Regions from separate parts of the Streptomyces spectabilis genome, predicted to be linked through region 2. Evidence: riboswitches for the same ligand, from Rfam matches in the RefSeq annotation. Region 2 holds a riboswitch; each other region holds the start of a gene.
The links. A riboswitch is a leader RNA that binds a small molecule or an ion and turns the genes downstream of it on or off. The one in region 2 is predicted to bind cobalamin.

Region 1: it holds a riboswitch for cobalamin, as region 2 does, so the genes downstream of both, metE (5-methyltetrahydropteroyltriglutamate--homocysteine S-methyltransferase) here and CP982_RS12825 (ABC transporter substrate-binding protein) in region 2, are expected to answer to the same signal.
Region 3: it holds a riboswitch for cobalamin, as region 2 does, so the genes downstream of both, CP982_RS36550 (hypothetical protein) here and CP982_RS12825 (ABC transporter substrate-binding protein) in region 2, are expected to answer to the same signal.

The regions. Positions count from the first base shown of each region.
Region 1 is NZ_CP023690.1:9,057,414-9,064,769, forward strand. Features, by position in the region: gene CP982_RS38490 (molybdopterin-dependent oxidoreductase) at 266-1,576, opposite strand; gene CP982_RS38495 (hypothetical protein) at 1,794-3,164, shown strand; gene metE (5-methyltetrahydropteroyltriglutamate--homocysteine S-methyltransferase) at 3,228-5,546, opposite strand; cobalamin riboswitch at 5,726-5,915, opposite strand; gene CP982_RS38505 (hypothetical protein) at 6,040-6,252, opposite strand; gene CP982_RS38510 (ABC transporter permease) at 6,375-7,256, opposite strand; gene CP982_RS38515 (ABC transporter ATP-binding protein) at 7,253-7,356, opposite strand, start outside.
Region 2 is NZ_CP023690.1:2,965,011-2,972,366, forward strand. Features, by position in the region: gene CP982_RS12820 (FecCD family ABC transporter permease) at 1-297, opposite strand, end outside; gene CP982_RS12825 (ABC transporter substrate-binding protein) at 294-1,442, opposite strand; cobalamin riboswitch at 1,479-1,664, opposite strand; gene CP982_RS12830 (VOC family protein) at 1,662-2,123, opposite strand; gene CP982_RS12835 (AraC family transcriptional regulator) at 2,129-3,001, opposite strand; gene CP982_RS12840 (haloacid dehalogenase-like hydrolase) at 3,222-4,379, shown strand; gene CP982_RS12845 (asparaginase) at 4,376-5,353, opposite strand; gene CP982_RS12850 (DUF2252 domain-containing protein) at 5,443-6,783, opposite strand; gene CP982_RS12855 (alpha/beta hydrolase family protein) at 6,987-7,356, opposite strand, start outside.
Region 3 is NZ_CP023690.1:8,578,089-8,585,444, forward strand. Features, by position in the region: gene CP982_RS36530 (GlsB/YeaQ/YmgE family stress response membrane protein) at 145-408, shown strand; gene CP982_RS36535 (fluoride efflux transporter FluC) at 627-1,121, shown strand; gene crcB (fluoride efflux transporter CrcB) at 1,118-1,492, shown strand; gene CP982_RS36545 (DUF6355 family natural product biosynthesis protein) at 1,551-1,823, opposite strand; cobalamin riboswitch at 2,083-2,233, shown strand; gene CP982_RS36550 (hypothetical protein) at 2,393-3,451, shown strand; gene CP982_RS36555 (CbiQ family ECF transporter T component) at 3,448-4,560, shown strand; gene CP982_RS36560 (ABC transporter ATP-binding protein) at 4,557-6,161, shown strand; gene CP982_RS36565 (ECF transporter S component) at 6,158-7,183, shown strand; gene CP982_RS36570 (prenyltransferase/squalene oxidase repeat-containing protein) at 7,095-7,356, shown strand, end outside.

The sequences.
Region 1 (7,356 bases), 6.1 Mb from region 2:
CCGCCGAGCGCGGCCGTCACGGCCCGGTCGGCGGCCGCGTACAGAGGCACGAGCGCGAGGTCGTGCAGCAGCGCCGCCCCGACGAACCACACCGGGACCGCCGCCCAGTCGTCGCGCAGCAGCCGCACCCCCGCGTACCCGGCGAGCGCGAACGAGGCGAGCAGCAGCACGAGGTGGCAGGGGCCCGCCCCGTACCGGCGGCGCGCCGCCGCGGCCCACCGGCTCCCCGCGCCCGGTCGTCCTGCCGTCGGCCTCTCCGTGCGCCTCACACCAGCTCCCCGAACGTCATCCGCGCCACCCACTTGGTGTTCAGCACGCCCGGCGCGGCGGGCACGATGACGCGTGCCGGGTAGCCGTGGTCCGGGCTCAGGTCGGCGCCGTTGACGCGCAGGGCGAGCAGCGAGCGCGGGTCGCGGACCTGGTTGTCGCGCAGCGCGGCGCGGCGGAAGGCGCCGCGCGTCTGCAAGGACTCCACGAGGACGCCGGGCGGGTCGGCCCTCTCCCCGTCGTACCCGACGAGCGCGGCCAGGTCGCGCAGGCGCACGCCCTGCCAGGCCTGGTCGGACGTCGACCAGCCCTCCACGCACGCGAGGGGCAGGTCCGCGCGGTGCTGCGGCAGGGCGAGCAGGTCGGCGCGGGTCAGGCGCACGGTGCGGCCCCGGCCCACCAGGTCGAGCCGCCAGCCGTCGACGAGGTCACGGCGCCCCAGGCCCACGGCCGCGGCCGTCTTGTTGACCTGGAACGCGCCGAGCCCGGTGCCCGGGTCCCGGCCGCCGTGCGGCGCGAACAGGGCCGTGGCGCGCGGCCAGCCGTCGAAGCTCTGCCCGGCGGTCGTCGCGAACAGCAGCAGCGAGCCGCCGCCGACCAGGCCGAGCGCGCCGCGCCGGGACACGGTCGGCTCGGCGGGCCGGGCGGCGACGAGCCCCGAGCCGCCGTCGCCTTCCGGCGCGCGCGTCCGCAGCTGCGCCCGGAAGCCGCGCTCCCGCAACACCCGTACGGTGCGCGGTAGTTTCAGCGCCACGTGGGCGGCGAATCCGGCGAAGAACACCCACGCGCCGTAGAAGTGCAGGGGGTAGAAGGAGCCGGGAAAGACGTACTCCAACTGCACGTTCAGGATGCCCGTCGCGAACTCGAACAGCGCGCCGCCCACGAGCAGCAGCAGGGAGAGGCGTTCCAGGGCGTGCCCCACGGACCGCACGGGCGGCAGCTCGAAGAACTTCGGGAGCACCGACCACAGCTTGGCGAGCAGCACCGGTACGAGCGTGACGCCGACGGTGACGTGCAGGCCCTGGGTGAGGCGGTACAGCCAGCGCGGACGGGTCGGCCAGGGGAAGAGGTAGAAGCCGAGGATCCCCTTGTCGGGCGTCTTGTCGTTGACGGGCGACAGGCCGGGGTTGTACGCGGCGTACGACAGCAGGCCGGTCACGAAGAGCAGCGTCATACCGGCCAGGAGCACCACGCCGAGCACGGAGGTGAACCAGGGACCGCGCAGCGGGCTGCGCCACAGGCCGGTCGGTCCGCGAGCCGCCGCGGAGCGTGCGGTGTCGGCGGCCGGCGGCCCCTGTGGCTTGCCCATGGCATGTCCTCGCTGGTCGGCGCGACGCGGGTCCGTCGCCTCGCGTCGACCGTAAGACCGGCGGGCGGCCCGACGGCGGCCGCGACGCATGACGAAACGCTGACGGATTCCGGCGGGCCCGGCCGCGGCGCACCGGGGGCGGCGGAGGATCTGACGGTTCCGTGACAGAGGGCGGCACAGCGGTCCGCACGCGCCCCCGGCCGCCTAGCGTGCCAGCGTGAACCACCCCGAACGACGCACCTCAGGCCCGCGCCGCGATCTGCTCGCCGCCGGACTCGCCGCACTCCTCGTCACCGCCGCCGTCGTGGTCGGGCGGGCCGTCGAGGGCTCCGACGGCAGCCTGCACGTCAACTGGCCGCCGCTGTACGCCGTCTGGGACCCGCACGTCGGCCCCGGCACTCCGGCGGCACTCGCCGTCGCCGTCGCGGTCGTCGCCCACGGCCCGGTGCTCGCGGCACGGCTGCCCTGGCGGGCGCTGCTCGCCGCGGCGTGGGCGGCGTCGACGGCGTGGATCTGGTCGCTCGCGCTGGTGGACGGCTGGCACCGGGGCGTGGCCGTGCGGCTCACCACGAAGTACGAGTACCTCCAGGTCGTCGACCGCTTCGCGGACATCCCCGCGACGCTGCGGGACTACACCCAGTACATCCTGCTCGGGGAGCCGGGCGCGTACCACTGGCCCGCGCACACCGCGGGCCACCCGCCCGCCGCCCCGCTCACCTTCGTCCTGCTCGACCGGATCGGTCTGGGCGGCGGCGGATGGGCGGGCGCCTTCGTCATCACAGCGGGCAGTACGGCCGTCATCGCCGTACTGATCACGCTGAAGGCCCTCGGGGACGAGGCGAGCGCGCGCCGGGCGGCGCCGTTCCTCGTGCTCGCTCCCGCCGCCGTGTGGATGGGCACGTCGGCCGACGGCTACTTCGCGGCCGTCGCCGCCTGGCTGACGGCGCTGCTCGCGCTCGCCGCGACGCGTACGGTCCGCCGCCCGGCCCTCGCCGCCTGCGCGGCGGGTCTCCTGTACGGCCTGCTCTGCTATCTGTCGTACGGTCTCACGCTCTTCGCGGTGATCGCGGCGGGCGTCCTCGTCCTCGCCAGGACGGTCCGCCCGCTGCCGTACTTCGTGGCGGGCGCGCTCGTCGTCCCCGCGGTGTTCACCGCGTTCGGCTTCAACTGGTGGGAGGCGTACCACCTGTTGGTGGAGCGCTACTACCAGGGCGCGGGCGGGGTGCGGCCCTACTGGTACTGGATCTGGGTCAATCCGGCCTGCACGGTGCTGATCGCGGGGCTCGCGACGGTGGCCGGGGTGCGACGGGCGGCGGGCTCCTCACCGGGTGCGGTGCGCCGCTGGCGCGCCGGGGCGTCCACGGCGGCGGACCGGGTCGCGGGCCTCGCCCTCGCGGCCCTCCTGGCGGTGGCGGTCGCGGACGCCTCGGGCATGAGCAAGGCGGAGACCGAACGCATCTGGCTGCCGTTCGCCGTGCTCCTGCTCACGGCGACGGCACTGCTTCCCGAACGAGGCCGCCGCCTCTGGCTCACGGCCCAGGCGGCCCTCGCCCTGGCCGTCAACCATCTGCTGCTCACCGGCTGGTGAAGATGCCGGGCAGGGACCAGGGCCGGGGCGCTCGCGGCGCCCCGGCCCACGGCGTATCTGCGGTCAGGAGGTGGGCAGTTCACCCCGGACCGTGCGGGCGGCGGCGACCAGGTTCTCCAGGGACGCCTGGGTCTCCGGCCAGCCGCGGGTCTTCAGGCCGCAGTCGGGGTTGACCCACAGCCGTTCGGCGGGGATGGCCTCAAGGCCGGTGCGCAGCAGGGCGGCGGCTTCTTCGGCGCCCGGGACGCGCGGTGAGTGGATGTCGTACACGCCGGGCCCCGCCTCGCGCGGGTAGCCGTGTGCGGCGAGCTCGCGGGCGACCTGCATGTGGGAGCGGGCCGCTTCCAGGCTGATGACGTCGGCGTCGAGGTCGTCGATGGCCTGGACGATGTCGCCGAACTCGGCGTAGCACATGTGGGTGTGGATCTGGGTTTCAGGGCGTACGCCGCTGGTGGTGAGCCGGAAGGACTCCGTCGCCCACTCAAGGTACGCGGCGTGGTCGGTGGCGCGCAGGGGCAGTGTCTCGCGCAGTGCGGGTTCGTCGACCTGGATCACCGATGTGCCTGCCGCTTCCAGGTCGTTGACCTCGTCCCGCAGGGCGAGTGCCACCTGTCGCGCGGTGTCGCCGAGGGGCTGGTCGTCGCGGACGAACGACCACGCGAGCATCGTCACCGGGCCGGTGAGCATGCCCTTGACCGGCCGGTCGGTGAGGGAGTTGGCGTACGCGGTCCAGCGCACGGTCATCGGCTCGGGGCGGGAGATGTCACCGGCGAGGACCGGCGGGCGTACGTAGCGGGTGCCGTAGGACTGGACCCAGCCGTGCTGGGTGGCGAGGTAGCCGGTGAGCTGCTCGGCGAAGTACTGGACCATGTCGTTGCGCTCGGGCTCGCCGTGCACCAGGACGTCGATCCCGGTCTTCTCCTGGAAGGAGATGACCTCACGGATCTCGTTCTCGATGCGCTGTTCGTACCCGGCGGTGTCGATCCGGCCCGTGCGCAGGTCGGCGCGGGCCGCGCGCAGTTCGGCGGTCTGCGGGAACGAGCCGATGGTGGTCGTGGGCAGGAGCGGCAGCTTGAGGTGGGAGCGCTGGGCGGCGGCGCGCTCGGCGTACGGCTGCGAGCGGCGGCCGTCGGCGTCGGTGACCGCGGCGGCGCGGGCCCGTACGGCCGGGTCGTGGGTGATGGCCGATCCGGCGCGGGAGGCCAGATCGGCCCGGTTGGCCGCGAGTTCGGCGGCGATGGTGTCGGTGCCCTGGGACAGGCCCTTGGCGAGGGTGACGATCTCGGTGGTCTTCTGCTGGGCGAAGGCCAGCCAGCGCAGGATCTGCGGGTCGATGTCCCGCTCGGCCGCGGCGTCGATGGGGACGTGCAGGAGGGAGCAGGAGGCGGCCACGTCGACGCGGTCGGCCAGGCCGAGCAGCGTGCCCAGGGTGGTCAGGGACTTCTCGAAGTCGTTGATCCAGATGTTGCGGCCGTTGACGACGCCCGCGACCAGGCGCTTGCCGGGCAGGCCGCCCGCCGCGGCCAGCGCGTCGAGGTTGGCCGCGGCGGCGTCGGTGAAGTCCAGGGCCAGGCCGTCGACCGGGGCCTTCGCCAGGACGGGCAGGGCGTCGCCGAGCCGGTCGAAGTAGGAGGCGACCAGCAGCTTGGGCCGGTCGGTGAGGGCGCCGAGGTCGCGGTAGGCGCGGGCGGCGGCGTTGAGTTCGGCCGGGGTGCGGTCCTGGACCAGGGCGGGCTCGTCGAGCTGTACCCACGCGGCACCGGCGGCGCGCAGATCGGCGAGGACCTCGGCGTACACGGGCAGGAGCCGGTCCAGGAGGGTCAGCGGCTCGAAGTCGGCGGGCACGCCGGGGGCGGGCTTGGCCAGCAGCAGATAGGTCACGGGACCGACCAGGACCGGGCGCGCGGTGAGGCCGAGCGCCTGGGCCTCCTTGAGCTCGGCGACCTGCTTGGCGGAGCTCGCGGTGAAGACGGTGTCAGGCCCCAACTCGGGCACGAGGTAGTGATAGTTGGTGTCGAACCACTTGGTCATCTCCAGCGGCGCGACGTCCTGGGTGCCGCGCGCCATGGCGAAGTAGCCGTCGAGGGCGTCGGCCGCGACGGCGGCCCGGTGGCGCGCGGGGATCGCGCCGACCATCACGCTGGTGTCGAGAACGTGGTCGTAGTACGAGAAGTCGCCGGTCGGGATCTCGTGGACGCCGGCGTCGGCGAGCTGCCGCCAGTTGGCGGCGCGCAGCTCGGTGGCGGTGGCACGGAGGGCGTCGGCGGTGACGCGGCCCTTCCAGTAGCCCTCGATCGCCTTCTTCAGCTCTCGGTTGGCGCCCTGACGGGGGTAGCCGTACACGGTGGCCCGTGCTGCCGCGGCTGCGGACTTGCTGGTCACGTGGATCTCCTTCGCGAGATGAATCCATGACGTCCCGGCGAGGGGACGAGAGCGCGAAGGGATGACGAACCGGACGGAGCCGACCTCGCGCGGCACAGCGCGGTCGTCCGTCTGGTGTGTACGCCGACCCGCCCTCGAGGTCACCGGGATTTCCGCGCGCGGAGTGGTCCGCGCACGGGCAGTTGGCAGGTCTTCGGACTCGCGGGCACGTCCTCATGGAGGACACCTACTAGCCGTCGCTTCCCAGGCCCGGTCGGGCCCAGTGCGTGTGACGGCGGTCGTTCCCGCTCACCGCTGCGGGGCAGTCCCGGATTCTCACCGGGTTCCCTCTTACGACGCTCCCACCTGGCGGGTGGGGCGAACCAGCTGCTGCGGACACCCTACGGGGTGATGCCCCCGCAGAACAGTGCCGTCCAGGATCCGGAAGGCCCTGCTCGCACGCGTACGGCCCGCCGGTCGTCGGCGGGCCGTACGCGGTGGCCGGAGCAGCCGCTCAGAAGAGAATCGGCAGGCCGAGGTTGTTGATCAGCGGGCCCTCGATGGAGATGCCCTCGGTGATCAGCGACTCGGGCGCGGGGAGCAGCGGGGACGGGTTCGCCGGGGCGTGCCGGGCCGTCGGGGCGGGGCCGGCGGCCGCCGCGGTGACGGTGGAGATGCCGGTCAGGGCCAGGCCGAGGAGGAGGGCTGCGGTCAGGCGTCGGCGCATGAGGTCTCTTTCTGCTGGCGGAGGGCTCCGCCCGGGCGCGGGTGGAGCGCCGACATGGCTGCCCAAGTCGAGGCGCGTGGATGCGTCCTGTCCCTCGTACGAGGGGTGGAGCGGCGGCCCGGCTAGCCGATGCGACGCAGGGCCCTCTCGCGGCGCTCCGCCACGCTCGACCCGGACTCGCGGCGCGCCATGCGCCGCAGCACGACCGGGGCCACGAGCAGTCCGAGCACCGCCCACGCCCCGAGGACCCCGGCGGTCTCCCAGTGCCGCCAGGAGTCGCCGATCTCCACCTCGGCGGCCGTGCCGGGCAGCAGCGCCGAGCGCATGCCGAGGCCGAGCCAGTAGACGGGCGTGACCTGGGCGACGGCCTGGAGCCAGCCGGGCAGGGCGGTGACGGGGTAGAAGATGCCGGAGATCGCGATCATGCCCATGACCGGCAGTTGGATCAGGCCCTGGCTGCGGGCGCTCGGGAACAGCGAGCCGAGGACCGCGCCGATCGGCAGGGTCGCCACCAGGCCGAGTACGAGCACCCAGGCGAGCGTCAGCCAGGCGCCCGGACGGGCCGCGGCGAGCCCGTCGATCAGGAACATGGCGGGCACCAGCAGGATCGCGAGATCGGCGACCAGGCCGCCCGCCACCGCGATGACCTTGCCGGTCAGATAGCTCCGCATGCCGTTCGGCGTGGCCCTGGCGCGCAGCAGCGTGCCGTCCTCGCGCTCGGCGGTGAGGATCTGGCTCATGCTGACCATGCCCATGGCCGCGTTCATGCCGAGGATGCCGGGCAGCGCCAGGGTGCCGAGGGCGAGGCCGCTCGACCCGAACTCCCGCTCCCGCAGGAAGAACAGGGTGATCAGCATCAGGACCGGCCACAGCAGATGGGACACCAGGTCGCCGCCGTTGGTGAAGGACTGCCGCAGCTCGATGGCGCCGCGGCCGCATCCGGCCCGCAGTGCCGTGCCGGTCGCACGTGCCGGGCGTGCCGCGCGGGAGGGAGGAGCGCTCATCGGACCGTGGCCTCCTGCCGCCGCACCAGCGCTATGTACGTGTCCTCCAAGGACGCCCGGCGCACTTCCAGTTCGCCGATCGCCTCGCCGTGTTCGTGGA
Region 2 (7,356 bases):
CGCGCCGCACACCGCGAGGCCCGCCCCGCACACGCCCGCGAGCAGGGTGCGCGGCATGCGCAGGTTCCAGACGATGCCGTCGCGCAGCGGGGTGAGTTCGGCCCCGCCCCAGCCGAGGTGGGCGGCCACCGCGGCCCAGACGTCCGGTACGGAGATGTCGGCCGGGCCGATGGTGACGGCGACGGCCACCGAGAGCGGAAGCGCCACCAGGCCCGCCGCCCACAGCAGCGCCGTGCGCCAGGCACCGCGCGCCGGGCGCCACCCGCCGCGGGCCCGCTCGCGCGCGGCCGTGCTCACCGGGCCAGGCCGAACTCGCGCAGCCCCGCCGCGACTTGTTCGATGCCGTCGACCGTGCGGATCGTGGGGTTCAGGGCCTGGCCGCTGAGCAGTACGTACCGCTTCTTCTTCACGGCCGTGAGGTTCTTGGTGACCGGGTTGGACTCCAGGAACTTGATCTTCTCCCGGGCGCTCTCGGCCGACTGGGCCTTGCGGGTGAGGTCGCCGATGACGAGGACGTCCGGGTCGCGGTCGGCCACGGTCTCCCAGTTGACCTGGGGCCACTCGGCGCGCGTGTCGGCGAAGGCGTTGCGGACGCCGAGCGTGCGGGTGATGACGCCGGGCGCGCCGCAGCAGCCCGCGATGTAGGGCGCCTTGGAGTCGGAGAACCAGTACAGGACGGACGCGTCGGACGACTTGAGGGTGCGCTTGGCCTTCGTGACGCGGGACTTGAGGTCCGCGACGAGGCGCTCGCCGCGCCGCTCCACGTGGAAGACCCGGGCCAGGTCGCGGATCTCGCCGTAGACGGTGTCCATGGTGAGCGTCTTGGTGCGGGTGCCGTCGCCGTCGCCGCCGTTGTCCTTGCCCGCGCAGTCGCTGGGCGAGACGTAGACGGGGACGCCCAGCTCGGTGAACTTGGCGCGGTCGGCGACGCCGCCCTTGCCGACGGTGTAGAGGAACGAGGCGCTGACGAAGTCCGGCTCCTTGGAGAGGACCTTCTCCAGGGACGGGTAGCGGTCGGCGAGGCGCTCGACCTTCGCGTTCTGCTTCTCCAGTCCGGGCAGGATCGGGTCGGTCCAGGTGCCGGTGCCGACCATGCGGTCGGCGAGGCCGAGGGAGAGCAGGATCTCCGTGGAGCCCTGGTCGAGGGAGACCGCCCGCTCGGGCGGGGCCGTGACCTCGGCCTTCTTGCCGCAGGACGTGACCGTCACCGGGTAGCCCGCGGCCTTGGCCCCCGCGTCCCGCCGCTCGGCCGAGCCGCCGCCGCAGGCGGTGAGCAGGAGGAGGCCGCCCGCCGCGAGCAGCGCGGTCAGGCGCGCCCCGGGAGCGGTGCGGGCACCGCGGGCGGCGGTGCGGGGACGGGCGGCCGCGCGGAGAGCGCGAGGGGCAAGAGGGGCAAGAGGGGCAAGAGGGGGCACAGGTTCTTCCCGGGTCTCATGGCTCATGCGCGGAGCCTGGTCTGCGAAACCCCGCCGCCCGGCGCGCGGTCGGCGGTGCCAGCAGGTCTTCGGACTCGGGTTCGTCCGGGCGGGGCCGCCTTCCCGGATGTCCGTGACATCCAGTGGCCGCTGGTCCCGCCCGTCCCCCTCACCGCTGCGCGTCAGTTCCGGTTTCCCACCGGATTCCCTGGCCCGGGTGCGGGCGCGACTGGCGTGCGCAAGCTATCACCCGGCCGGATCCCACCCCTGCTCGGGGCGCGGTTCGCCACGGTACGTACCGAAGGACCACTTGTTGCCCTCCGGATCCTCCACGGCGAACTCGCGGCTGCCGTACGGCTGGTCCTCGATCTCGCGGATGATCTTCACGCCCGCCTCCTTGAGGCGGCGGTGGAGGGCGTCGACGTGGTCCGTGACGACGTACGCGCCGAACGTGCCCGGCTGCAGGCACCACGCGGCCGACTCCGGGTCGTACGAGCCGAGCATGACGGCGCCGCCCTCGGGCCAGTCGAGCTGGGCGTGGGCGACGCGGCCGCCGTCCTCGTAGACGGCGGTGCGCAGGAAGCCGACGGTGGTGACGAGGAAGTCGATGAGCGCGGGGGCGTCGTGGGCCTGGAAGGTGGGCCAGACGTCGGGGGCGCGGAGGTTCGGGGTGGTCTGGGTGCTCTGTACCGCTTCGGTGGTGTTCATGCCTCTCAGTCTTGGCCGTCGCGGTGTCCCCCGGCTTGGATATTCCGGCACTCCTCGGCCAGCCAGGCGCTCGGGCTCGCTCCCGTGTACTGGCGGAAGTCGCGCACCAGGTGGGAGTGGTCGTAGTAGCCGCAGTCGGCGGCGACGCGGGCGAGGTCGGCGGGCGCGCCCGCGACGACCGCGCGCACCATCCGCGCCTTCGCGTGCTGGAACCGCATCAGGCGGGCGGCCTGCTTGGGCGTCACCCCGGTCTCGGCGCGGAACAGGGCCGAGAGGCGGCGCTCGCTGAGCGCGACGTGCGCGGCCAGGCCCCGCAGGGTGCCCGCGCCCCGGTGCCGGGCGAGCCAGGCCCAGGCCTCGGCGACCTCGGGGCGCACCGGGCCGAGGCGCCCGGCGTCGGCGGCGCGGCCCGCCAGATAGGCGTTGAGGCAGGCGAACCGCTCGTCCCAGCCGTCGGCCGCGCACAGCCGCTCGCGGACGTCGGCGGCGATCCGGCCGAGGACGTCCGTGCCGTCGGTGACGAGCACGCCGGTCAGTTCGGCGGCCGGCAGGCCGAGGAGCGAGCGGGCCGCGAGGGGGTGCACGGCGAGCTGGATGCCCGCCTGGTGCTCGGGCTGCACGACGTACGCCGGGCTCTGGTGCAGGCCGCCCACGACGATGTCGGTGCGCACGGCGTCGGGCCCGGTGGCCTGCTCCGCGGTGCGGCCGCTGACGACGGGCCCGTCGAGCGAGAAGATCAGCGTCAGATACGGGGACGGCAGGCCGCGGTGCAGGCCCGGCCGCTCGCCGCTCGTGCGGTAGCCCACGGCGGACACGACCTTGCCGCCCTGCTCCGGCGGGAGCGGGGCGCGGACGAACTCGCGGAGGGCGGTGTCCATGCGTCCATTGTGACCGCGTACGGGACCGGGTGCGGGGTCGGGCACGGGACCGGGTGCGGGACCGGGCACGCCCCGCGCGTGCCCCTGCGGCTACCCGCTCCCCCGTGTCCCATGCCCGCCACGCACGGTGACATCGATCATGGGAATCGCCCGCGCGCGCTCGTAGCATGGCCCGCCGCTCCGCACCGGGCGGCGCATCACTTCCGAGGAACGGACCACCATGGCTGGACGAGCACGAGGCGGAGCACGGGGCAGGGGCAGGCGGGCGGCCTTCGGCCTCGCGGGAGCGGTCGCGGCGGCGGTGTTCGCGGGCGGCGCGCTGTGGCCGGGGGCGGGCACGGCCGACGCGAGCCAGGCGGGCGCGGGGGGCCGCGCCGCCGCCGGGCTCGAGCACTGGCCCGAGCCGGTGGCCGCGCGGCTCGGCAAGGTCATCGCCGCGAACGAGCACAAGGGCGCGTACGCCGTCTTCGACGCGGACAACACGACGTACCGCAACGACCTGGAGGAGGCGCTGCTTCCGTTCCTGGAGATGAAGGGCGTCCTGACCCGGAAGTCGATGGACCCCTCGCTGAAGGTCATCCCCTTCAAGGACACGGCCACGCACAAGGAGAGCCTCTACAGCTACTACAACCGCCTGTGCGAGGTCGACGACCAGGTCTGCTACCCGTGGGCCGCGCAGATCTTCTCCGGCTTCACCCTGAAGACCCTCAAGGGGTACGTCGACGAGCTGCTCGCGTACGACAAGCCGATCCCGGCGACGTACTACGAGGACGGGAAGGTGACGCGGACCGAGGTCCACCGCCCCGAGTTCTCCCCCGGCATGCGGGAGCTGTACAAGTCGCTGCGCGCGCACGGGATCGAGGTGTACGTCGTGAGCGCCGCGAGCGAGGACCTGGTGCGGATGGTGCTCGCCGACCCGAAGTACGGGTACGGGGTGAAGCCGCAGAACGTCATCGGCGTCGGCCTCCAGTTGAAGGACCCGAGGACCGGCCGCGTCACCAGCGCCCGCAAGGAGATCGCCGAGGGCCGTTTCGGGCCGAAGGACCGCGCGCGGCTCGCCCGTTACGAGCTGACGCCGAACCTGTGGGCGCCGCTGACCTGGTACCAGGGCAAGCCCGCGGCGATCTCCACGTACATCGACGAGTGGAAGAAGCCCGTCCTCGTGGCCGGGGACACGCCGGTGAGCGACGGGCCGATGCTCTTCCACTCGGCGGACGTACGGCATGGGGGCGTGCGCGTGTGGGTCAACCGCAAGGACAGCTACATGAAGCAGCTCGATGCCATGAAGCGGAAGAACGCGGCGCGGCAGAAGGAGTTGGGGCAGCCCGTGACGGCGGACAAGGGGTGGCTGACGGTGACGCCGGAGCAGCTCGGCTAGGCGCCGCTCCCGTCCAGGCGGTGGAACGCCGCCTCGACGGCACGGCGGTCCGCGCCGTCCGCCAGGAGGGCGTGCAGCAGGAGGCGGGCCTTGGGGGCGTCGAGGGAGCCCGCGGAGATCAGGCCGCGGGACAGCAGGTCGGCCTCCGAGCCGGGGCCGCGGTAGGTCTCGCTGAGGAGCGGGCCCGCGCCGGTGCGCGAGGCGAGGACGACGGGCATCCGGGCGGCGCGGGCCGCGAGCGGTTCGACCAGCCACTGGGGGGCGTGGCCCGCGCCGAAGGCCGCCACGACCAGGCCGTCGAAGCCGTCGTCCACCGCTTCGAGCAGCTCTCCGCCGTCGCCGATGGCGAGGGTCAACAGGGCCACGCGGGCCGCGTTCCGCAGCCGCAACGGGCGCTCCACGGTGGGCTCCTGGGGGCGCAGCAGGATCCGCGGCACGCCCTCCACCACGCGGCCGAGCGGGCCCGCGCCGGGCGAGGCGAAGGTGGTGAGCGACGTCGTGTGCGCCTTGCGCGCGTGCCGCGCCGCGTGGATCTCGTCGGCGAGGACCACGAGGACGCCGAGGCCCCGGCAGCGCGGGTCGGCGGCGACCGCGAGCGCGGCGGCGAGGTTGGCGGGGCCGTCCGCGCCCGGCAGGTCCGGGCGGCGCATGGCGCCGGTGACCACGATCGGGGTGCGGGGCGCGCACACCACGTCGAGCAGGAAGGCCGTCTCCTCCAGGGTGTCGGTGCCCTGGACGACCACGACGCCGTGGCCCGCGGCGGTGGCCTCGTCCACGCGCTCCGCGAGGGCGGCCAGGTCCTCCAGGGTCAGGGAGGAGCCCGGGAGCCTGCGGAAGTCGTGCAGTTCCGTCTTGACGTCGTCCGGTACGGGAACGGTGGCGAGGGTCTGGGAGCCGGTGAGGCGCGCGGAGCCGCCGCCGGAGTGGGCGGAGATGGTGCCGCCGAGGGTGAAGACGCTGACGGTTGTGGTCATGCCGGAGGCTCTCCCCGGGCCCGCACCGGCCCGAAACCAGAGAGCGTGGTCGCGCGCGTCACACGCCGGGGCCGGTCCTGCCGGGCCGTTCAGTACGTCGTCGCCGCCGTGAGGACTCCGGCGTCGATCGCGCCGGTCAGCGCCTTGTGGTCGGTCGCGTTCTGGGAGACGTAGCGCACGGCGAAGGCCGCGACGGCACGGTCGAAGGTGTCGGCGGAGCCCAGATAGGCGGCGATGGCTATGCGGTCGCCGGAGCGGGCGTGGGCGCGGGCGAGGGCGGTGCCGCAGAGGCGGGCGTAGGCGAGGAGTTCGGCGGGTTCGAGCTCGGCGATGTCCACGGAGCCCTTCATGTCGCGCAGTTGGCGCCAGTAGTAGGCGCGGCCCTGCGGGCCCGTCATCCAGCCGAGGAAGATGTCGCCCGCGGCCTGCAGCAGCCGCTGGCCCGCGACCACGCGGTGGCCGGGGTGCAGATAGGGGCCGGTCGGCAGGTGCTCCTCCAGGACGGACCGCACGGCCTCCTTGATCTGGAGGAACAGCGGGTCGTCGGTGTCGCGGCCGGTGAGCAGCACGACGAAGCAGCGGGTGCCGACGCTGCCGACGCCGACGACCTTGCGGGCGGCGTCGACGAAGCGGTAGCGGTCGAGCAGCAGGCGGCGCTCCTCGGCGAGCGTCGAGCGGTAGTCACCGAAGATCTTGCGCAGGGCCGCCATGTCGGGGGCGCCCGCCGGTTCGAGCAGGGGTGGGTCGTGGATGATGCGGCGGCGGTCGTCGACGACCTCGGTGAGCTTGCCGAGGGCCTGGAGGCTGGTGTGGCGGCGAGCGTGCGCGAGGCGGGCCGCGGCGCGCTCGCGGCGGCGCGCGGAGTCGATGAGGCGCAGCAGGTCGTCGGTGTCGACGCTCGCGTACCAGACGTCCAGCTCGCCCTTGCGCGCCAGGCGCCGGATGCCGGTGCGGTAGGCGGTGACGGCGGCGAGGGCCGCGTCGTGGGCCCGGTCCTCGCCCCGGCCCGTCTCGCGGGCGGCCACGGCGACGCTGGCGGCGAGGCGTTTGACGTCCCATTCGAAGGGGCCGGGGTACGTCTCGTCGAAGTCGTTGAGGTCGAACAGCAGACGGCGCTCGGGCGAGGCGAACACGCCGAAGTTCAGCAGGTGCGCGTCGCCGCAGAGCTGGACGGTCAGACCGGTGTGGCGCTGGGCGGCGAGGTCGCCCGCCATGACGGCGGCGGCCCCGCGCAGGAACGCGAACGGGGACGCGGCCATGCGGCCGTAGCGGATCGGCAGCAGGTCCTGCACGCGGTCGGCGGACTGCCGCTCCAGGACGGCCACCGGGTCGGCCCGGTCCGCCGAGGGGATCCAGGCCCCGTGCGAGGACCGGGAGGCCCGTTTGCGGGCGGCCTTGCCCCGCTCCGCACGCTCGGCCGCGGTCGTCATGAGCGGTCCCCTTTCGACGGGGCGGGCGGGGCCTCGGGGCACCCCTGGTCCACCCCTTTCCCGTAAACCCTCGACCTCCGTCTAGCGCGCTTCGCGCCCGTCCTCAATCGCCGGACGGGCTTGATGGGCCAAGAGCAGCCAATGCCGAAGCGCGGGGCCGCGCATGTCCGGGTGGGCCGAGCGGGTGACGCCGCCGGGGCGCGTCAGGGCGTGCCCTGTGCCGTGGCCCAGCGGGCGATCCGCCGGGCGAGGGGCCCGGCCGCGCGGGTCCACGCGAAGTGGTCGAGGCGGGCGCCCGCCTCGCGCTCCGTGTAGCGCCATCGGGTGACGCGGGCTCCGGCGGCCTTGCCGACCAGGTGGTCCACGGCGGACGCCGGAGCGTAGGTGTCGTTCTCGACGCTGACCGCGAGCACCGGGACGTCCAGGGCGCGCAGCGCGGATTCGTAGTCGCGGGCGGAGCCCCCCGGGCGGTAGCGGCCGGTGCGGCCCTGGCGCGCCCAGTCCCGCATGACGCCCGTGGTCTGGTCGCCGCCGAAGCCGAGCCGGGCGCCGGGCCAGCGGCCCAGGAGCGTC
Region 3 (7,356 bases), 5.6 Mb from region 2:
CGCATGCTCGCGGGTGCCCTGACAACCGGGGCGGAAACGTCCACGACGCCGCCCGGCCACGACCGGCCCGCCGTCACGACTGCCGGGCGCGTTGCCGGGAACCCGGTGAGGCGCAAGGGACTTCTGCCGAGGGAAAGCGGAGCTATGGAGATCTCAGGGCTCATCAGTGCGATCGTGATCGGCGCCGTCATCGGGATCCTGGGGCGGCTCGTCGTCCCCGGGCGGCAGCGCATCGGCGTCCTGTGGACCATCGTCGTCGGCATCATCGCGGCCCTCGTCGGCACCGCCGTCGCCGAGGGCCTGGACGTCGCCGACACCGAGGGCGTCGACTGGGCGGAGTGGCTCATCCAGATCGGGCTCGCCGCGCTCGGCGTGGCGGCGCTCTCGCGGGTCAAGCTGCGGCGCTGACCGGTCCCGGCCCGCGTACGGCCGCCGGGCCGCCGAGCGGCCGGTCCGCCCGGTGCCGACTATCCTGGGCGGTGCGGCCGGACCCGTGACGCGGGCGACGGCCGTACGGCGGTGGGGCCCGCCGTACCCCAACCGCGGTGACGGCACCGCCAACGGTCCCTGCTTGTGAGGACGCGCGCCCGCACCCGGGCGGCGCACGAGTGGGAGACGCACACCCGATGACAGCACCGCGCGACCGGACCGCCGAGCCCGAACCCATCGATCCGGACCTCGACGTCCCGGCACCCGCCGGGAGCCGGGGCCGGGGGCGGGACCACGGCCAGGCACCGGTGCTCGCCGCGGTGGCGGCGGGCGGCGCCGCGGGCGCCGGGGCCCGCTACGGCGCCGCGCTCCTCTGGCCCACCGCGACGGCCGCCTTCCCCTGGACCACGCTGGTGGTGAACGCGCTCGGCTGCGCGGTGATCGGCGCGTTCATGGTGCTCGTCACCCAGGTGTGGAGCGCCCACCGCCTGGTGCGGCCCTTCTTCGGCACGGGCGTCCTCGGCGGCTTCACCACGTTCTCCACGTACGCCGTCGACATCCAGCGGCTGATCGGGGACGGTCACGCCCGCACCGCGCTCGCGTATCTGGCCCTGACCCCGCTGGTGGCCCTCGCCGCGGTGTGGACGGCGGCGGCGACGACCCGTCGCGTGCTCTCCCGGAGGCCGCGATGAACTGGCTGCTCGTGCTCACCGGAGCCGCCGTCGGCGCGCCCCTGCGCTATCTGACGGACCGTGCCGTCCAGGGCCGCCACGACTCCGCCTTCCCCTGGGGCACCTTCACGGTCAACGTCGTCGGCTGTCTGATCCTGGGCGTCGTCACCGGGGCCGTCACCTACGGCGCCGCGTCGGACTCCGTCCAGCTGCTCGTCGGCACCGGCCTGTGCGGGGCGCTGACCACGTACTCCACCTTCTCGTACGAGACGCTGCGCCTGGCCGAGACCGGCACGCGGTTCCTCGCCGCGGCCAGCGCGGTGGCGAGCGTGGTGGCGGGGCTCGGTGCCGCGGTCACCGGCGCGGCGCTCGCGCGGGCGCTCTGGGGCTGACTCCCGCGCCGCCGGGGGCGGGGCGCCCCCTGGTGAGCCGCCCCGCCCGTGGCCGGTGTCAGCAGGTGCGACCGACGTAGTGGGCGCCCTGGATCTTGTCGGCGGAGCCCAGCCAGGTCTTGCCGGGGGCGACACACCGCTCGTAGTCCGGGGCCAGGGCGACCCTGACCTGGATCACCACGCGGGAGCCGTCCGACGTGCAGTGCTGGTAGTAGGCGTCGGAGCTCGTCTCGTAGAACCCGCACGGGTCGGCGGCCGCCGGGCTCGCGGAGGCGGTCACCACCCCGAACGACGTCAGCGCGAGCGCGGCCGAACCGAGGGCACCGATCACCTTGCGACGGATACGCACCAGAGGACTCCTAAGTCGAGAGGGAACCACGTCGGCCCGAGGATCGCCGCGGTGCCCCGCGCCGGACGGCGGAACGCGGGAGGCCTCACCTGGCGGATCGTTTCCGCATGTGCCGTTCGAGTGATCGCTGAGGGAATGTCACCCTCCATAAGGATCAGGCCATTCGGTGGCCGACGTCACAACTCACCGGCCTGGCGCGGCCCGTGGGGGCGGGCCTACGATGCGTGTGCTTCGGCTGTGAAGGAAAAGTGCAGCTGAGGGCACACACAGACAACTGAATGCGTACGCGACTGGGGAAAGCCGGTGAGAGTCCGGCACTGACCTGCAACCGTGTGCGGCACGCCTCAGGCGTGACCGCGAGTCGGGCTGCCCGCCGCCGTACGTGCACTGCTTCTCACTGTCATGGTCTGCAGCGTGGAGCCCAGAGCCCGTCACCGGCTCCTACGGCCCCCTGCCGCTTCCTTCTGGAACGCGCGTCAGGGGTTTTTCGTGCGGCACCGGCGACCGTGGTGCGGGGTCCCGTGCGGACCCCAACCGAAGGGCACCTCGACATGGCCGGCGCGATACGCGCGTTCGCCGCCGCGCTCGGGCTGTTGCTCGCGTCGGCCGTACTCGGCGTCGGGCCCGTCCCGGCCGCGCCCGCCGCCGCGGTGGACACCGGCCGCGGCCACGCGGGCTTCTGCAGGAACGGCGAGGGCGTCACCGTCGTCGTGGACTTCCGGGAACTCGGCGGGACCACCCTCGTGCGGTGCGCCGTCGGCTCCCAGCGGACCGGCCTCGCCGCGCTCAAGGACGCGGGCATCCAGGTCGCCGGCACCAACCGCTGGGGCGAGTCCTTCATCTGCCGTCTGGAGGGCAAGCCGGGCGCCGACCGCGAGTCCTGCCTCGACACCCCGCCCGCCAAGGCCTACTGGTCGTACTGGCACGCCTCCAACGGCGGCCGCTGGACCTACAGCCAGTACGGGGCGACGTACCGCACCCCGCCCAAGGGCAGCTTCGAAGGCTGGTCCTTCTCCCTCGACCGCGACCAGGGCGAGGCCCCGGCGCCGCGCGTGGCGCCCCGGCGTCCCGCGGCCCCCGGCAGCGGCGGCGGAGCGGGCGGCGGCGGGCACACGGGCGGCGGACACACCGGCGGCGGCAAGCCCGGCGGCGGAGCACCGGACCGCGGCACCACGCCCGACACCTCCGACCGGGGCGCCCCGCCCGCCGGAGGCGGCCCCCGCGACAGCGACGGCGCCCGGCCACCCGCCGACGGCGGCGGCCTAGCGCTGCCGCCCGGCCACCAGGGCGAGAAGGACGGCGGGAAGGGCGCCGAGGACAAGAAGGCCAAGGACCCGAAGAAGGCCAAGAAGGACAGCAAGAAGGACAGCAAGAAGGACGGCGAGAAGAGCGCGAAGCCGTCGCCCTCCATGAGTTCCGGCCCCGCGCCCGCGCCGAGCGAGGCCGCCGACTGGACCGGCGGCGAGGACAAGCGGACCGTGTCGGCGGCCAAGGACGACGGGGTGCCCACCGGCACGGTCGTCGGCGCGGCCGCCGCCGTGGCCCTCGCCGTCGCCGGGGGAGTGACGGCCTGGCGCCGCCGCGGCCGCGCCTCGGGCGGTGCCCCGTGACCGGACTCGCCCGGTCGGTCCACCCGGGGGCGTGGTGGCTGTGGGCGCTCGGCATGGCCGCCGCCGCGAGCCGCACCGCCAACCCCGTGCTGCTCGTCCTGATCCTGGCAGCGGTCGGCTTCGTGGTCGCCCAGCGGCGCGACGACGCGCCCTGGGCGCTCGCGTTCCGGATGTATCTGACCCTCGGCGCGTTCATCGTCGTGATGCGCGTCGTCTTCCGCGTCGTCTTCGGCGGCGGCCAGGGCGACACCGTCCTGTTCACACTGCCGGAGATCCCGCTGCCCCAATGGGCCGCGGGGATCCGCCTGTTCGGACCCGTCGCCGCCGAGCAGCTCCTCGGCGGCCTGTACGACGGACTGCGGCTCGCCACCATGGTGGTGTGCGTCGGCGCGGCCAACGCCCTCGCCAACCCCAAGCGCATGCTCAAGGCGCTGCCCGGCGCGCTCTACGAGATCGGCACCTCCGTCGTCGTCACGCTCACCGTGGCGCCGCAGCTCGTCGAGAGCGTGCAGCGGGTGCGCAGGGCCCGGCTGCTGCGCGGCGGCACGGTCAAGAAGGGCTACCGCGGCATCGGCGCACTGCGCGGCATCGTCATCCCCGTCCTCGAGGACGCCATGAACCGCTCCCTGGCCCTCGCCGCCGCGATGGCCTCGCACGGCTACGGCCACACCGGGCGCACCGCCCCGCGCACCCGCCTTTTCACCGGCGCCCTGGTCATCGCCGGGTTGCTCGGCGTGTGCGGCGGCCTGTACGGCGCGATGGGCGCGAGCACGCCGCCCTACCTGGGCACGCCGCTGCTGCTCGCCGGACTCGCCCTGGCCGTGGCCGGGTTCGTGCTCGGCGGGCGCCGCGTCAGGCGCAGCATCTACCGGCCCGACCCGTGGCGCGCCGCCGAGTGGTCCGTGGCCGCGTCCGGCCTCGCCGCGGGCGTGCTGATGTACGTCGTCTCCCGCACGGACGCGGCCTCCCTCTACCCCTCCCTCTCGCCCCTCGCCTGGCCCGAAGTGACCGCGCTTCCCGCGCTCGCCGCTCTTGCCGGGGTCCTGCCCGCCTGGCTCGCGCCCACGCCGCCGCGCGCCGCCCCCCGGCCCCGGGAGGCCGCCGCGTGATCCGCTTCGAGCACGTCACCTTCACCTACGCGGACGCTCCCGAGCCCGCCCTGCGCGAGGTCGACCTGACCGTCGGCGAGGGCGAGCTGTGCCTGGTCACCGGGCGGACAGGAGTCGGCAAGTCGACCCTGCTGGGTGCCGTCAACGGCCTCGTGCCGCACTTCACCGGCGGCCATCTCCAGGGCCGCGTCAGCGTCGACGGCCTCAGCACGGCCGACGCGCCGCCGCAGGAGTTCGCCCACGTCGTCGGCGTCGTCGGCCAGGACCCCCTCGCCTCCTTCGTGACCGACACCGTCGAGGAGGAACTCGCGTACGGCATGGAGCAGCTGGCGATCCCCGCCGCCGTCATGCGCAAGCGCGTCGAGGAGACCCTCGACCTCCTCGGCATCGCCGAGCTGCGCAGGCGCGCGCTGCGCACCCTCTCCGGCGGCCAGCAGCAGCGCGTCGCTATCGGCTCCGTGCTCACCGCGCACCCCCAGGTCCTGGTCCTGGACGAGCCCACCTCCGCGCTCGACCCCACCGCCGCCGAGGACGTGCTCGCCGCCCTCACCCGGCTCGTCCACGACCTCGGCACCACCGTCCTGGTCGCGGAGCACCGCGTGGAACGCGTCCTGCAGTACGCCGACCGGCTCGTGCACCTGACCGGGGACGGCCGCGTCCGCGAGGGCGACCCGGCGGAGCTGATGCGCGACAGCGACGTCGCGCCGCCCGTCGTCCGCCTGGGGCGGCTCGCCGGATGGGAGCCGCTGCCCCTCTCGGTGCGCGACGCCCGCCGCAAGGCCGCCGAACTGCGCACCCGGCTCACCGGCCGCGCCCCGGCCGCCGTGCCCGCGACCCAGGGGCAACCCGCCCTGTCCGCGCGGCGGGTGACCGTCGCGTACGGCGACACCGTCGCCGTACGCGAACTCGACCTGGATCTCGCGGGCGGCGAGGTCACCGCCCTCATGGGCCGCAACGGCTCCGGCAAGTCCTCGCTCCTGTGGGCGCTCCAGGGCTCGGGGCCCCGCTACTCGGGGCAGGTCGACGTGCGCGGCACCGACCCGGGGAAGGTCGCGGCCCGCAAGGCCCGCGCGCTCGTCGGGCTCGTCCCGCAGACCGCGAGCGACCTGCTCTATCTGCACACCGTGGACGCCGAGTGCGCGCAGGCCGACCGGGAGTCCGACGCCGCCGACGGCACCTGCCGCGCCCTCCTTGACGCGCTCGCGCCCGGCATCCCCGGCGACCGGCACCCGCGCGACCTGTCGGAAGGGCAGCAGCTCGCCCTCGTCCTCGCCGTCCAGCTCGCCGCCGCGCCCGGCGTCGTCCTCCTCGACGAGCCGACGCGCGGTCTCGACTACCACGCCAAGGAAGCCTTCACCGGCGTCATCCGGCGCCTGGCCGCCGAGGGGCGCGCGATCGTGGTCGCCACGCACGACGTGGAGTTCACCGCGCGCGCCGCCGACCGCGTCGTCGTCCTGGCCGAGGGCGAGATCGTCGCCGACGGCCCGACGGCCGACGTGGTCGTCTCCTCACCCGCGTTCGCACCCCAGGTCGCCAAGGTGCTCAGCCCCCAGGAGTGGCTGACGGTGGAGCAGGTACGGACCGCCCTGGAGGCCGTGTGAGCACCGGGAGCCCCGCCACGACGGGCCGTCGCGCCGGCGCCCGGCGCATCCGTGTCCCCGTCCTGCCGATCGGCGCGCGCACCGCCGTCGTGCTCACCCTCGCGAGCCTCGCGGGGCTCGCCATGTTCTTCTGGCCGCTGTTCGCCGCGCCCCGCCCCGAGGGCGTCGCGCACACCACCGACGCGCCCCTCGTCTTCCTCCTGACGATGCCGGTGCTGCTCGCCGTCGTCCTCGCCGAGATGTCGTCCGGCGGCATCGACACCAAGGCCCTGGCCATGCTCGGCGTGCTCTCCGCCGTCAACGCGGGCCTTCGGCCGCTCGGCGCGGGCACGGCGGGCATCGAGACCGTGTTCTTCCTGCTGGTCCTCGCGGGCCGGGTGTTCGGGCCCGGCTTCGGCTTCGTGCTCGGCTGCACCTCGCTGTTCGCCTCCGCGCTGCTCACCGCCGGCGTCGGGCCCTGGCTGCCGTTCCAGATGATCGCCTCCGGGTGGATCGGGCTCGGCGCCGGGCTGCTGCCCAAGCGGGTGTCCGGGCGGGCGGAGATCGCGATGCTCGCGGCCTACGGCGTCGTCGTCGCGTACCTCTTCGGCTTCCTCCTGAACATGTGGTTCTGGCCGTTCACGGCGGGCCCCGACACCGACCTGTCCTTCGTGCCGGGGGCGTCGATCGGCGAGAACCTGCACCGCTTCGCCGTCTTCACGCTGGTCACCTCCACCTTCGGCTGGGACACCGGCCGCGCGCTCACCAACCTCGTCGCGATCGTCACGCTCGGCCCCGCGGTCCTGGCCGTCCTGCGCCGGGCCGCGCGCCGCGCCGCCTTCGGAGCGCCGGTGACCCTGTCGGCGCCGGCCGCCGACACCGCCGCGCCGCTTCCGGACACCTCATCGGCACCGTCCTCTTCCCGTTCCTCCCGCAAGCACAAGGAGCTTCGCCATGCCTCTGTCCGTACGGTCGAGAACGGCGGTGGGGATACCGGTGGCCGCCCTCGCCACGGTGCTGCTGCCGGTCACCGCCCACGCTGAGCCCGCGAAGCCGGCGGCGGGGACCGCGCTCGTCCCCAAGGCCCCGGCGAACGCCGCCGCCACCTGGATGTCCTCGAAGCTGACCGACGGCTCGAACGCCAAGGGTGACGTGGGGCTGACCGCCGACGTCGTCATGGGCCTGGCCTCGACCGACACCGGCGGCGCCGTGCAGA